Regions from separate parts of the Pseudomonas oryzicola genome, predicted to be linked through region 3. Evidence: predicted binding sites of a transcription regulator. Region 3 holds the regulator's gene; each other region holds the start of a gene.
The links. The regulator sigma-54, encoded in region 3, starts transcription at its own class of promoters, with help from an activator protein. The targets are predictions, from matches to a motif close to ANTGGCATNNANNTTGCTNT.

Region 1 (4,532 bases), on a different contig from region 3:
TGTATCTGGTGTTCGGCCTCGACTGTGCCAGCGGTTAAGCAAGCTGTATTGCACCATTTTGTGTGCTTCGATCTGGTCGGCGAAGAAAGCCGCTGCCCGTTCGGCTGGCAATTGGTAGCGCCAAGCGTTATTGCGCACGCCATCGAGTATTTGCAGCTCGCGCTTGCCGTCCTGCACGGGCTGACCTCTGTCCCATTTGTGTAGTGCGACGAACTCGGCGCTTGCCAGGCGCTGCTCAATAGCATCGAGCAAGGTATCCAGCGGCTCCTCGGCTGACGGCGGTCGCCCTGGGCACTGGTCTTGCGGCGTGGATAAGGCCAGTTCCTCGTTCGCGACGTGAAATATCATCACCGTGGCGGATTGTCGTGTCGTTCTGCCACGGTGCACCTCGCCTACCAGCTCAGCCAGCGTGTTGCCTGCAGTTAATGTCGTTCGCTTGCCGTCGCGGGTTTCCACCTCCAGTTCGCCCGTTTCCAGATAACCGAGGTTGAGCGCCTGGTGGCAGTGCCAGTCGAGGGTGGTATGGGGTGGAATGCTGACTTTCACCAGTGATAGCACGGGCTGGCCATCCGGATAGTGGGTGTAGGGGGTGCCGTCCCAGCTGCCGGTGGCGCGATAAAGCACTTGCGACTGTACCGCCCCGGGTTGGCTGCTGCAGCCGGCGAGAAGGGCGGATAAGGTCAGAACTGCGGGTAGAAATCTGCGCATAGCATGACGTCCGTTGTGAATGGGCGTCTACCTTGAGAGTGCTTGCTACAGGGAAATGTCAGTAACATCCCTTTGCTTTGTAGGAGCGAGATCGATTAAAGCGAAGAAAATAAAACGGCCTCCCGAGGGAGGCCGTTGTGATCATGTCATCAGCGCGAGGCGCCGATCAGATCAGCAGCTGTAGTACAGCTCGTATTCCAGCGGGTGTACGAAGGTACGGACCTTGATCTCTTCTTCGCTCTTCAGCTCGATGAAGGCATCGATGAAGTCGTCGGAGAACACGCCGCCCTTGGTCAGGAACGCACGGCCCTTGTCCAGCTCTTCCAGGGCCTCCTTCAGGCTGCCGCAAACCTGCGGAATGTCCTTGGCCTCTTCAGGCGGCAGGTCGTACAGGTTCTTGTCGGCCGCATCGCCTGGGTGGATCTTGTTCTGGATACCGTCCAGGCCGGCCATCAGCAGGGCCGCGAAGGCCAGGTACGGGTTGGCCGATGGGTCCGGGAAGCGTGCTTCGATACGGCGGGCTTTCGGGCTGCCAACGTAAGGAATACGGATCGAGGCGGAGCGGTTGCGAGCCGAGTAGGCCAGCATTACCGGGGCTTCGAAGCCTGGGACCAGACGCTTGTAGGAGTTGGTCGACGGGTTGGTGAAGCCGTTCAGGGCCTTGCCGTGCTTGATGATGCCGCCGATGAAGTACAGGGCGGTGTCGGACAGGCCGGCATAGCCTTCACCGGCGAAGGTGTTCTTGCCGTCTTTCCAGATCGACATGTGCACGTGCATGCCCGAGCCGTTGTCGCCGTACAGTGGCTTCGGCATGAAGGTGGCGGTGCGGCCGTAAGCGTCGGCAACGTTGTGCACCACGTACTTCAGGGCCTGTACTTCGTCAGCCTTCTTCACCAGGGTGTTGAACTTGACGCCGATTTCGTTCTGACCGGCAGTCGCCACTTCGTGGTGGTGGACTTCGACGGTCTGGCCCATTTCTTCCAGTGCGTTGCACATGGCAGTACGGATTTCGTGGTCGTGGTCGAACGGCGGGACCGGGAAGTAGCCGCCTTTCACGCCTGGACGGTGGCCCTTGTTGCCGCCTTCGATGTCAGCGCCGGTCATCCACGAGCCTTGCTCGGAGAAGATCTTGAACATCGAACCGGAGATGTCCGACTGGAACTTCACCTCGTCGAAGATGAAGAACTCTGGTTCGGGGCCGGCGAATACGGTGTCACCGATGCCGGTGCTCTTCAGGTACTCTTCGGCACGCTTGGCGATGGCGCGTGGGTCACGGTCGTAGCCCTGCATGCTCGACGGATCGACGATGTCGCAGGTCAGGATCAGGGTCGGTTCTTCGGTGAACGGGTCCAGTACGGCAGTTTCGTCGACCGGCATCAGAATCATGTCGGAGGCTTCGATGCCTTTCCAGCCAGCGATGGAGGAGCCGTCGAACATCTTGCCGACTTCGAAGAAGTCGTCGTCCAGCGCATCACGCGCCGGCATGGTCACGTGGTGCTGAGTGCCTTTGGTGTCCGTGAAACGCAGATCAATCCACTTGACGTCATGATCTTTGATGAGTTGAACCGACTTCGACATGTTGTCCTCCGGATGGTCTAGGGCGCGGTGGGCCGCTGCCCTGGAAAAAGGGTGTTGCCGGGCGCGGATAGTCGGCCAAGCGTACCTGCCTCACAAGGGAGCAAATTGCATGCCAGTGCCCGAAAATGGCGAGCGCGGGATAAAAAGGGGCGTTTGTGGGCACCTGCCGGCATGTCGGGTGGAAAAAATGCACCCTTAAGATGCGAATTTTGGTAGCAGTGCACTAATAGTGTGCACTGGTTGGGTGGTGTGCTTTCTTTGGGGGCTCTTCGCGGGTGGACTCGCTCCCACAGGGGCTGCACAGCCTTCGAAATCTGTGTGGCCCCTGTGGGCGCGGGTTTGCCCGCGAAAGGGCCGGACCAGGCTGCGCAAAACCCGCCCTGTGCATTTATCTGAAAGCTTCTGATCAAAAGTTGGTCAAATCCTGAGCAATTTCCGCTATAATTCGCGCCCCTCATTTTCGGCAGGCCCTGCGCGCGCTGTTAACCAATGAAACTTATCGTCAAAGTCTTCCCAGAAATCACCATCAAGAGCCGGCCGGTGCGCAAGCGCTTCATCCGCCAGCTCGGCAAGAATATCCGCAACGTGCTCAAGGACCTCGACCCTGAGCTCGTGGTCGATGGTGTCTGGGACAATCTCGAAGTGGTCACCCGCGTCGAAGACGAGAAAGCCCAGCGCGAGATGATCGAGCGCCTCACCTGCACACCGGGTATCACCCACTTCCTGCAGGTAGAGGAGTACCCACTGGGGGACTTCGACGACATCGTTGCCAAGTGCAAGCACCACTTCGGCCATTTGCTGGCCGGCAAGTACTTCGCCGTGCGCTGCAAGCGCGGCGGCCACCATGACTTCACCTCGATGGACGTCGACCGCTACGTCGGCAGCCAGCTGCGCCAGCAATGCGGCGCCGCCGGTATCGAGCTGAAGAGCCCGGATGTACTGGTGCGCATCGAAATCCGCGACCAACGCCTGTACGTGATCCATAGCCAGCACAACGGCATCGGCGGCTACCCGCTGGGTGCCCTGGAGCAGACCCTGGTGCTGATGTCCGGTGGCTTCGATTCCACCGTGGCGGCCTACCAGATGATGCGTCGTGGCCTGATGACCCATTTCTGCTTCTTCAACCTCGGTGGCCGTGCCCACGAGTTGGGTGTAATGGAAGTGGCCCACTACCTGTGGAAGAAGTACGGCAGCAGCCAGCGCGTGCTGTTCATCAGCGTGCCGTTCGAAGAAGTGGTCGGCGAGATCCTCAACAAGGTCGACAACAGCTACATGGGCGTAACGCTCAAACGCATGATGCTGCGTGGTGCGGCCCATATGGCAGACCGCCTGCAGATCGATGCGCTGGTGACCGGCGAGGCGATTTCCCAGGTGTCCAGCCAGACCCTGCCGAACCTGTCGATCATCGACTCGGCCACCGACAAACTGGTGCTGCGCCCGCTGCTGGCCAGCCACAAGCAGGACATCATCGACCAGGCCACCGAGATCGGCACCGCCGACTTCGCCAAGCACATGCCAGAATATTGCGGCGTGATCTCGGTGAACCCGACCACGCATGCCAAGCGTCATCGCATGGAGCATGAAGAGAAGCAGTTCGACATGGCCGTGCTGGAGCGCGCCCTGGAGCGGGCCAAGTTCATTTCCATCGATCATGTGATCGATGAGCTGGGCAAGGACATCGAAATCGAGGAAGTGACCGAGGCGCTGCCCGGGCAGATCGTCATCGACATTCGTCACCCCGATGCCCAGGAAGACGAACCTCTGGTGCTGGACGGTATCGAAGTCCAGGCCATGCCGTTCTATGCCATCAACAGCAAGTTCAAGCACCTGGACGCCAATCGCCAGTACTTGCTGTATTGCGACAAAGGTGTGATGAGCCGTCTGCACGCACACCACCTGCTCAGTGAGGGACATGCCAATGTGCGTGTTTATCGTCCGGCATAAGACGCCAGGGCTGTATGGCGGCAGCATCCGCCATCGCCCTCCCGACCATCGGGCCCGCTGAGCCTCAAAGCGTACATATTCGCCGCCTACACTGGCGGCAACCGAATCCTCTGATCGAGATACAGTTGTGATCGAAAATCTGCGTAACATCGCCATCATCGCCCACGTTGACCATGGTAAAACCACCCTGGTAGACAAACTCCTGCGCCAGTCCGGCACCCTGGAGCGTAACGAGCTCAACGACGAGCGCGTGATGGACTCCAACGACCAGGAAAAAGAGCGCGGCATTACCATCCTGGCGA
Region 2 (4,532 bases), on a different contig from region 3:
AGATCTTCACCCAGTCGCCCAGGCCGGCACGCTCGACGTTATTGCGCCCTGGCTGGATCAACCGTGGGTCGGCCTCGTAGCCACGAATCCACAGCGGCGGCCTGGCCAGGCCGGCTTCGGCCCGCGCCTGCGCCTCTTCATGCACCTTGCGCCACAACGCCGGCACGTGGCCGAGCCAGGCACTGAAGCCCCAACGTTCACGCTTGAGGTTGGGGGCGATGTCGGCGGCGATCATCGCAGCTTCGACCAGGAAGGTACCGACACCGCACATCGGGTCGGCCAGCGCGCCACCTTCGGCGGCAATGCGCGGCCAACCGGCACGGATCAGCACCGCCGCCGCCAGGTTTTCCTTCAGCGGTGCAGCGCCTTGCTGCAAGCGGTAGCCACGCTGGTGCAGGCTGTGCCCGGACAGGTCGAGGGAGAGGATGGCTTCACCACGGTCCAGGCGCAGGTGCACACGTACGTCAGGGTCGATCTTTTCCACTGACGGGCGCTGGCCTTCGCGGTTGCGCAGCTTGTCGACGATCGCATCCTTGACCTTCAGCGCACCGAAGTGGGTGTTGTCGATGCCGGAACCGTGGCCACTGAATTCCACCGCCAGGGTGCCGTCGGCAGCCAGGTGGTCGGCCCAGTCGACAGCATGCACGCCGTGATAAAGGTCGTCGGCGTTCTTCATGGAGAAGCGCTTGAGCACCAGCAGTACCCGGTTGGCCAGACGTGACCACAGGCACAGGCGGTAGGCGGTTTCCATGTCGGCGGCGCCGCGGATGGCCGAGGTGTGCTCGCGCACGTCATCCAGGCCGAGGCCCCGGGCTTCTTCGGCAAGCAGGCCTTCCAGGCCTTTGGGGCAGGTGAGGTAGAGTTCGAAACGGTCCGACATGAGTAATCCAGCGCCTTGGGCTATTTGACTGACGGAGCGACGCATCGCCCCGCGATGTTTGCCCGCACCCCTTTCCAGCAGGCATGCGGGTGGCCTTCCCCGGCACGCGAGCGTGCGGTGAACGGCCGGGCCGCCTGACCAATCTGCGCCTGGCCCAGTGGCAAGGACAGCTTAGATCATCAGGCAGTACGTAAAATTCTGGCGACAGCGGGGCCAATGTGACCCTTCGTCGCATTTCAAATTATTTCCGTCATCCGCAAGCCGCGCTGGCGAAATGGCGTCAATGTTCAGCAAACCCTGATCATAGCGGGCTCAACGGTAAACAAGGTTGAGTCGCATTTATTTACTTATCCCCTCACCCTTGGAAAGGTTACGTCCTTATGACAAATCGATCATTCACACCGTGACCTGCATTCGATAGAACTGGTCTCAGGCCGCTTCGCAACGAGGCGGCACTTTCAGCTCGCCACGCCGGCAGCGAGCGCACACCGGCAGAAAGACTCTGCCCGGCCTCGGAGAGGCCGACGGGACATTACAGTCAACAAGTGAGGGCAACACCCTATGAGAAGACTTAAGCGTGATCCGTTGGAAAGAGCATATTCACGTGGCTACCAATACGGGGTCACCGGCAAATCCCGCGAACTTTGCCCCTTCAATCTTCCTTCTGTTCGCCAAGCCTGGATCAACGGCTGGCGTGAAGGTCGCGGTGATAACTGGGACGGAATGACTGGCACCGCTGGCATCCATAGACTCAACGAAAATCACGCCGTTGGCTGAACGAGGACACTGAATTCGATTTACCATGCACGCCCTATCCGGGCGGCGGGCGAAGGCCCAGGGGCCCCTTGATGGGGCCCTTTTTTATGGCTTCGATTCGGCATCCACGCTGGCTTTTTCGCAGGTTCCCCGGCAAATGGGCCCGTCAGGTCAACGCGGCATCGCAGCGATCGCGTCCACCGCCTCGCGAATCAGCGCCGGCCCCTTGTAGATGAAGCCCGAGTAGATCTGCACCAGGCTCGCACCGGCAGCGATCTTTTCTGCAGCATGGCGGCCTTCGGTAATGCCCCCGGCCGCAATGATCGGCAATTTGCCGCCCAGCTCGCCCGCCAGCACCTTGACGATGTGGGTGCTCTTCTCCAGCACCGGCGCGCCCGACAGGCCGCCGGCCTCGCCACCGTACGGCAGCCCTTCGACACCTTCACGGCCCAGCGTGGTGTTGGTGGCGATCACCGCATCCATGCCCGACTCCATCAGCGCGGCGGCCACCAGTGCGGTTTCTTCGTCGCTCATGTCCGGGGCAATCTTGATCGCCAGCGGCACGCGCTTGCCGTGCGCGCCTGCCAGTTGCTCGCGGCGCTCGGCCAGGGCATCGAGCAGTTGCTTGAGCGAATCGCCGAACTGCAGGCTGCGCAGGCCCGGAGTGTTCGGTGAACTGACATTGACGGTGATGTAGCTGGCGTCGGTGTAGACCTTGTCCAGGCAGATCAGGTAGTCATCGACGGCGCGCTCGACCGGGGTGTCGAAGTTCTTGCCGATGTTGATGCCCAGCACGCCTTTGTAACGTGCCGCGCGCACTCGACCGAGCAGGTGATCGACGCCCAGGTTGTTGAAGCCCATGCGGTTGATGATCGCCGTGGCCTCCGGCAGGCGGAACAGGCGTGGCTTGGGGTTGCCCGGTTGCGGACGTGGGGTGACCGTACCGATCTCGACAAAGCCGAAGCCCAGCTGGGCGAAACCGTCGATGGCCGCGCCGTTCTTGTCCAGGCCGGCCGCCAGCCCTACCGGGTTGGCGAAGTTCAAGCCCATGACCGTAACCGGCAATGCCGCCGGCTGCTTGCACAGCATGCCGTTGAGGCCGAGCCGGCCACCGGCACCGATCAGGTCCAGGGAAAGGTCGTGGGAGGTTTCCGGAGAAAGCTTGAACAGCAGCTGGCGGGCCAGGGTATACATGGGCGGCAAGGCTCGGGGTGAATGAGCGGGCGATTATAGCCAGCGTGGGGCTGGCATGACAGCAAATCATGGGGCCGCTGTGCAGCCCATCGCCGGCTTGCCGGCGATGAGGCCGGAACAGGCAGCACAAGACAATTGCTGGCGCAGGGCCCTGCCAGGTGGCACATGCGTTGCACCAGTAAACCTACAGCCTTATCAGTACGGGCGAGGAACCTTGTGAACACTGTACCCCGAGCAACGCCCCTGGCCTGGGTCAACGGCAGCGACGCGCCGGAAAAGCCCAGCCTGAATATCGGTTACATGGCCCTGACCGACTGCGCCTCGGTGGTGGTCGCCGCCACCCAGGGCTTCGCCCAGCAACATGGCCTTACCCTGAACCTCAAGCGCCAGGGTTCCTGGGCCGGGCTGCGCGACAAACTGGTCAGCGGCGAACTGGATGCGGCGCATTGCCTGTATGGCCTGGCCTACGCCGTGCACCTGGGCATCGGCGGCGTACCGGCCAGCGCCATGGCCGTGCTCATGGGGCTGAACCAGAATGCCCAGGCAATCAACTTGTCCCCAGCCCTGCAGCGCAAGGGCGTGACCAACCCCGAAGCACTGGCACGCCTGGTGCACCAGCATGGCGCACGCCTGACCTTCGCCCAGACCTTCCCCACCGGCACCCATGCCATGTGGTTGTATTACTGGCTGGCCAGCCAGGGCATCCACCCGTTGCGCGACGTCGACAGCGTGGTGGTGCCGCCAGCGCAGATGGCCGCGCACATCCAGGCCGGGCGCATCGACGGCTTCTGCGTAGGCGAACCCTGGGCTGCCGATGCCGTGGCCAGGGGCCAGGGCTTCACCCTGGCCACCAGCCAGTCGATCTGGCCGGACCACCCGGAAAAGGTCCTGGCCTGTGCCCGCGCCTTCGCCGAACAATACCCCAACAGCGCCCGCGCACTGATCAAGGCGATCCTCGCCGCCAGCCGCTTCATCGAGCAAAGCCCGGAGAACCGCCGCAGCACCGCACAGCTGCTCAGTGGCAGCGCCTACCTGGACACCCCGCTGGAGCGCATCGAACCGCGCCTGCTCGGCCATTACCAGGACGGCCTGGGCAACCACTGGCAAGACCCGCACGCCTTGCGTCTGCACGATCATGGCAGGGCCAACCTGCCTTACCTGTCAGATGGCATGTGGTTCATGACCCAGTTTCGCCGCTGGGGCCTGCTGCGCGAAGACCCCGACTACCTCGGCGTGGCCACCCAGGTCCAGCAACTGGCGCTGTACCGTGAAGCCGCGCAAAGCCTGGGCGTGGCCTGCCCCGAACAGGCAATGCGCAGCAGCCTGCTGATCGACGGCACCCGCTGGGATGGCAGCGACCCCTACGCCTACGCCCGCAGTTTCAGCCTGCATGCCCTGGGCGAGCTGCCCGATACCCGTGTCGGCGCGTAAGGGGGACGACCATGTTGCGTATCCTGCTGATCGACGATACCCAGAACAAACTCGGCCGTCTCAAGGCGGCACTGAGCGAGGCCGGTTTCGAGGTCACCGAAGCCCCAGGCCTGACCATCGACCTGCCTGCCTGCGTCGAAACAGTGCGCCCGGACGTGGTGCTGATCGATACCGATTCACCCGACCGTGATGTGATGGAGCAGGTGGTGCTGGTCAGCCGCGACCAGCCGCGGCCCATCGTACTGTTTACCGACGAACACGATCCCGCGGT
Region 3 (4,532 bases):
GGGGCGGATCCTTGGGCTAGAGGTCGCGGTGGCGGACCTGGACGTTTTTCAGGGATTGCTGCAGCAACTGGCCGAGGCGCTCGGTGATGTATACCGAACGGTGGTGGCCGCCGGTGCAGCCAATGGCAATGGTGACGTAGGCACGGTTACTGGCGGCGAAGCGGGGCAGCCACTTGAGCAGGTAGCTGGAAATGTCGTTGAACATTTCTTCGACGTCCGGCTGCGCGGCCAGATAGTCGATCACCGGTTGCTCCAGGCCGGAATGCTCACGCAACTCGGGCTTCCAGTAGGGATTGGGCAGGCAGCGCACGTCGAACACCAGGTCGGCATCGACTGGCATGCCGCGCTTGAAACCGAACGACTCGACCAGGAATGCAGTGCCAGGCTCGGGCTGGTTGAGCAGGCGCAGCTTGATCGAATCGCGCAGCTGGTACAGGTTCAGGCTGGTGGTGTCGATCTTGAGGTCGGCCAGGTCGGAAATCGGCCCCAGCAGGGCGCTCTCTACGCGAATCGCCTCCGCCAGCGAGCGGTTGGCGTTGGTCAGCGGGTGGCGTCGACGGGTTTCCGAAAAACGCTTGAGCAGCGTGTCTTCGTCTGCGTCGAGGTACAGCACGTCACACTGGATATGCCGGGCGCGGGCTTCCTCGAGCAACTCGGGAAAACGGGACAGGTGGCTGGGCAGGTTGCGTGCGTCGATCGACACGGCGACCTTGGGTTGCAGCAACTCGGTGTTGATCAGCGCGTTTTCCGCCAGTTGCGGCAGCAGCCCGGCGGGCAGGTTGTCAATGCAGTAGAAACCGTTGTCTTCCAGGACATCGAGGGCGGTGCTCTTGCCGGAGCCGGACCGGCCGCTGACGATGATCAGGCGCATGTTCAGTGCTCGTTCTGTACGTCCAGGACAACCTGGAACAGGGCCTCGCTGCTGGTGGCCGCACGCAGGCGATCACGTACCTCCTTGCGATCAAGCATGCTGGCAATCTGTCGCAGCAACTCCAGATGAGCATCGGTAGCGGCTTCAGGCACCAGCAGGACGAACAGCAGGTCCACTGGAGCACCGTCGATGGCGTCATAGTCGATAGGAGCTTCCAGGTGCAGCAGGGCGCTGACCGGAGCGGAACATCCTTGAAGCCGGCAGTGCGGTATGGCGATGCCATTACCGAAACCGGTCGAGCCGAGTTTTTCCCGGGCAACCAGTTTTTCGAAGACGTCCTGCATCTCCAGTTCTGGCACTTGTTCGGCGATGACGGTAGCGACCTTTTCCAGGGCGCGCTTCTTACTGCCGCCCGGCACGTTCACCAGGGAACGGCCGGGGGTCAGGATGGTTTCAAGTCGGATCATGGATGAGGGGTATCAGCGGGCGGCTGCACCTTGCAGCAGGCTTTGCTGTTTTTCCTTGTGTTTTTTCAGTTGGCGGTCGAGCTTGTCAGCCAAGGCGTCGATCGCTGCATACATGTCTTCGTGTTCGGCGTTGGCAACCACTTCGCCGCCGGGAATCTGCAGGGTCGCCTCGACCTTCTGTTGCAGCTTCTCGACCTTCATGATGACCTGCACGTTGGTAATCTTGTCGAAGTGACTTTCCACCCGAGCGAGTTTTTCAAGCACGTAATCGCGCAGTGGCTGGGTGACTTCTACATGCTGTCCACTGATATTGACTTGCATACAGCTTCTCCTTTGTTGCCCGTGCATAAAGAGGCAGGTCTTGCACCTGCCCCACAAACGCTGTGGCGCATCTCAGGGGCTACATCAGTCGCTTGCGTTCACTCGACGGTGCGATGCCGAGGGACTCGCGATACTTGGCGACGGTGCGACGGGCTACCTGGATGCCTTGTGCCTCCAGTAAACCAGCGATCTTGCTGTCACTCAATGGCTTTTTCTGATTTTCCGCCGCAACCAGTTTCTTGATGATCGCACGGATCGCCGTGGACGAGCATTCTCCGCCTTCGGAGGTGCTGACGTGGCTGGAGAAAAAGTATTTCAGTTCGTAGATGCCACGTGGCGTGTGCATGTATTTCTGCGTGGTAACCCGCGAAATGGTCGACTCGTGCATGCCTACCGCCTCGGCGATGTCATGCAGCACCAGGGGTTTCATCGCTTCGTCGCCGTGGTCGAGGAAGCCGCGCTGGTGCTCGACGATCTGCGTGGCCACCTTCATCAGCGTCTCGTTGCGGCTTTGCAGGCTCTTGATGAACCAGCGCGCTTCCTGCAGCTGGTTGCGCATGAAGGTGTTGTCGGCACTGGTGTCGGCCCGGCGCACGAACCCGGCGTACTGCGGGTTGACGCGCAGCCGCGGGATGGCTTCCTGGTTCAGCTCCACCAGCCAGCGGTCATTGTCCTTGCGCACGATGACGTCGGGCACCACGTACTCAGGCTCGCTGGACTCGATCTGCGAACCGGGGCGCGGGTTGAGGCTCTGTACCAGCTCGATGACCTGGCGCAGCTCGTCTTCCTTGATTTTCATGCGCCGCATCAGCTGGCTGTAGTCGCGGCTGCCGAGCAGGTCGATGAAATCGGTGACCAGGCGCTTGGCTTCGGTCATCCACGGGGTGTTGGCTGGCAGCTGGCGCAGTTGCAGCAGCAGGCATTCGCCCAGGTTGCGGGCACCGACACCAGCCGGCTCGAACTGCTGGATGCGGTGCAGCACCGCTTCGACCTCGTCCAGTTCGATATCCAGCTCGGGGTCGAAACCGGCACAGATCTCCTCGAGGGTGTCTTCCAGGTAGCCCTGGCCATTGATGCTGTCGATCAGGGTGACCGCAATCAGTCGGTCGGTGTCCGACATCGGTGCCAGGTTCAATTGCCACAGCAGGTGGCTTTGCAGGCTTTCGCCGGCCGATGTCCGCGTGGTGAAGTCCCATTCGTCATCGTCGCTGCTTGGCAGGCTGCTGGCGCTGGTCTGGTAGATGTCTTCCCAGGCGGTGTCCACCGGCAGCTCGTTGGGAATGCGCTCGCTCCACTCACCGTCTTCAAGGTTGTCGGCACTGGTGGTGCTTTCCTGGAAGCTGTTGTCCTGAACTTCGGCGGCCGGTTTGTTCTCGGCGTTGTCCGCCATCGGGTCGCTGTTGTCGAAGTCGTCGCCGTCTTCCTGACGTTCGAGCATCGGGTTCGACTCCAGCGCTTCCTGGATTTCCTGTTGGAGGTCCAGGGTGGAGAGCTGGAGCAGGCGGATGGCCTGTTGCAACTGCGGCGTCATCGTCAGTTGCTGGCCCATTTTTAGGACGAGCGATGGTTTCATGGCTGGGGCTAAATACCTTGTTCGCCGGCGCGCATGCGCCATCCACTACACGAGGGCGCCGGGGCGCCAGATCAAGCAAGTTTTATGCCTTAAATTGTAGCGTTTGCCTAGAGCACTGTAACAACTTTACCCTCGATTGCAGGGCGAATTGCCGGCACTCCAGGCGCGCACTGGGTTCAGAGCCGGAACTCGTGGCCCAGGTAAACCTCTTTGACCAGGTCGTTGGCCAGGATGGTCTCGGCGTCGCCTTCGGCGATGAGGCGGCCATCATTGACGATATAGGCGGTTTCGCAGATATCCAGGGTCTCGCGGACGTTGTGGTCGGTGATCAGTACGCCGATGCCCTTGGCCTTGAGATGGTGGATGATCTGCTTGATGTCGCCGACGGAGATCGGGTCGACACCGGCAAACGGTTCGTCCAGCAGGATGAACTTGGGCGCGGTCGCCAGTGCGCGGGCGATTTCGACGCGACGGCGCTCGCCACCGGACAGGCTCATGCCGAGGTTGTCGCGAATGTGGCTGATGTGGAACTCCTGCAGCAGGCTTTCCAGTTCCTTGCGACGGCCTTCGCGGTCGAGGTCCTTGCGGGTCTCGAGAATGGCCATGATGTTATCGGCCACCGACAGCTTGCGGAAGATCGAGGCTTCCTGCGGCAGGTAGCCGATACCGGCGCGGGCGCGGCCATGCATGGGCTGGTGGCTGACATCGAGGTTGTCGATCAGCACGCGCCCCTGATCGGCCTGAACCAGGCCGACGATCATGTAGAAGCAGGTGGTCTTGCCGGCGCCGTTGGGGCCGAGCAGGCCGACGATCTGGCCGCTGTCGATCGACAGGCTGACGTCACGTACGACCTGCCGCCCCTTGTAGCTCTTGGCCAGGTGCTGGGCTTTGAGGGTTGCCATTTACTCGGCCTTCTTCTTGGGCTGGATCACCATGTCGATACGCTGACGCGGCGAAGTCACGTTGCCACCACGACCGGCGGTCGCCACCTGGGTCTGGGTGTTGTAGACGATCTTTTCGCCTTCGGTGGTGTTGCCTTCGTTCTCGACCTTGGCGCGATCGGTAAGGATCACCATGTCCTTCTGCGACTGGTACTGGATGGTGACTGCCCAGCCTTTCATCTTGTCCGCCTTGGCGGCGCTTTGTTGCTGCTCGAAGTAGGCCAGGTTGCCCACCGAAGTCACCACGTCGATGTCGCCGGAGGCGGAGCGGGTGATGGTCACGGTGTTGCCTTTGATCATCATCGAACCCTGGGTGATGATCACGTCGCCGGTATAGGTGGCCACGCCCTGCTTGTCGT

Region 1: glnA (type I glutamate--ammonia ligase) is a predicted target of sigma-54. The motif match lies at 2,384-2,403, and genes of this name have one in related genera.
Region 2: HU760_RS17295 (CmpA/NrtA family ABC transporter substrate-binding protein) is a predicted target of sigma-54. The motif match lies at 2,988-3,007, and genes of this name have one in related genera.

The regions. Positions count from the first base shown of each region.
Region 1 is NZ_JABWRZ020000001.1:564,968-569,499, forward strand. It holds gene HU760_RS24425 (chorismate mutase) at 1-708, opposite strand, end outside; gene glnA (type I glutamate--ammonia ligase) at 880-2,286, opposite strand; gene thiI (tRNA uracil 4-sulfurtransferase ThiI) at 2,776-4,230, shown strand; gene typA (translational GTPase TypA) at 4,358-4,532, shown strand, end outside.
Region 2 is NZ_JABWRZ020000001.1:3,749,893-3,754,424, forward strand. It holds gene rlmKL (bifunctional 23S rRNA (guanine(2069)-N(7))-methyltransferase RlmK/23S rRNA (guanine(2445)-N(2))-methyltransferase RlmL) at 1-880, opposite strand, end outside; gene rmf (ribosome modulation factor) at 1,442-1,657, shown strand; gene HU760_RS17290 (quinone-dependent dihydroorotate dehydrogenase) at 1,808-2,830, opposite strand; gene HU760_RS17295 (CmpA/NrtA family ABC transporter substrate-binding protein) at 3,047-4,261, shown strand; gene HU760_RS17300 (ANTAR domain-containing response regulator) at 4,273-4,532, shown strand, end outside.
Region 3 is NZ_JABWRZ020000002.1:335,526-340,057, reverse strand. It holds gene rapZ (RNase adapter RapZ) at 17-871, opposite strand; gene ptsN (PTS IIA-like nitrogen regulatory protein PtsN) at 874-1,338, opposite strand; gene hpf (ribosome hibernation-promoting factor, HPF/YfiA family) at 1,351-1,659, opposite strand; gene HU760_RS19630 (RNA polymerase factor sigma-54) at 1,739-3,232, opposite strand; gene lptB (LPS export ABC transporter ATP-binding protein) at 3,409-4,134, opposite strand; gene lptA (lipopolysaccharide transport periplasmic protein LptA) at 4,135-4,532, opposite strand, start outside.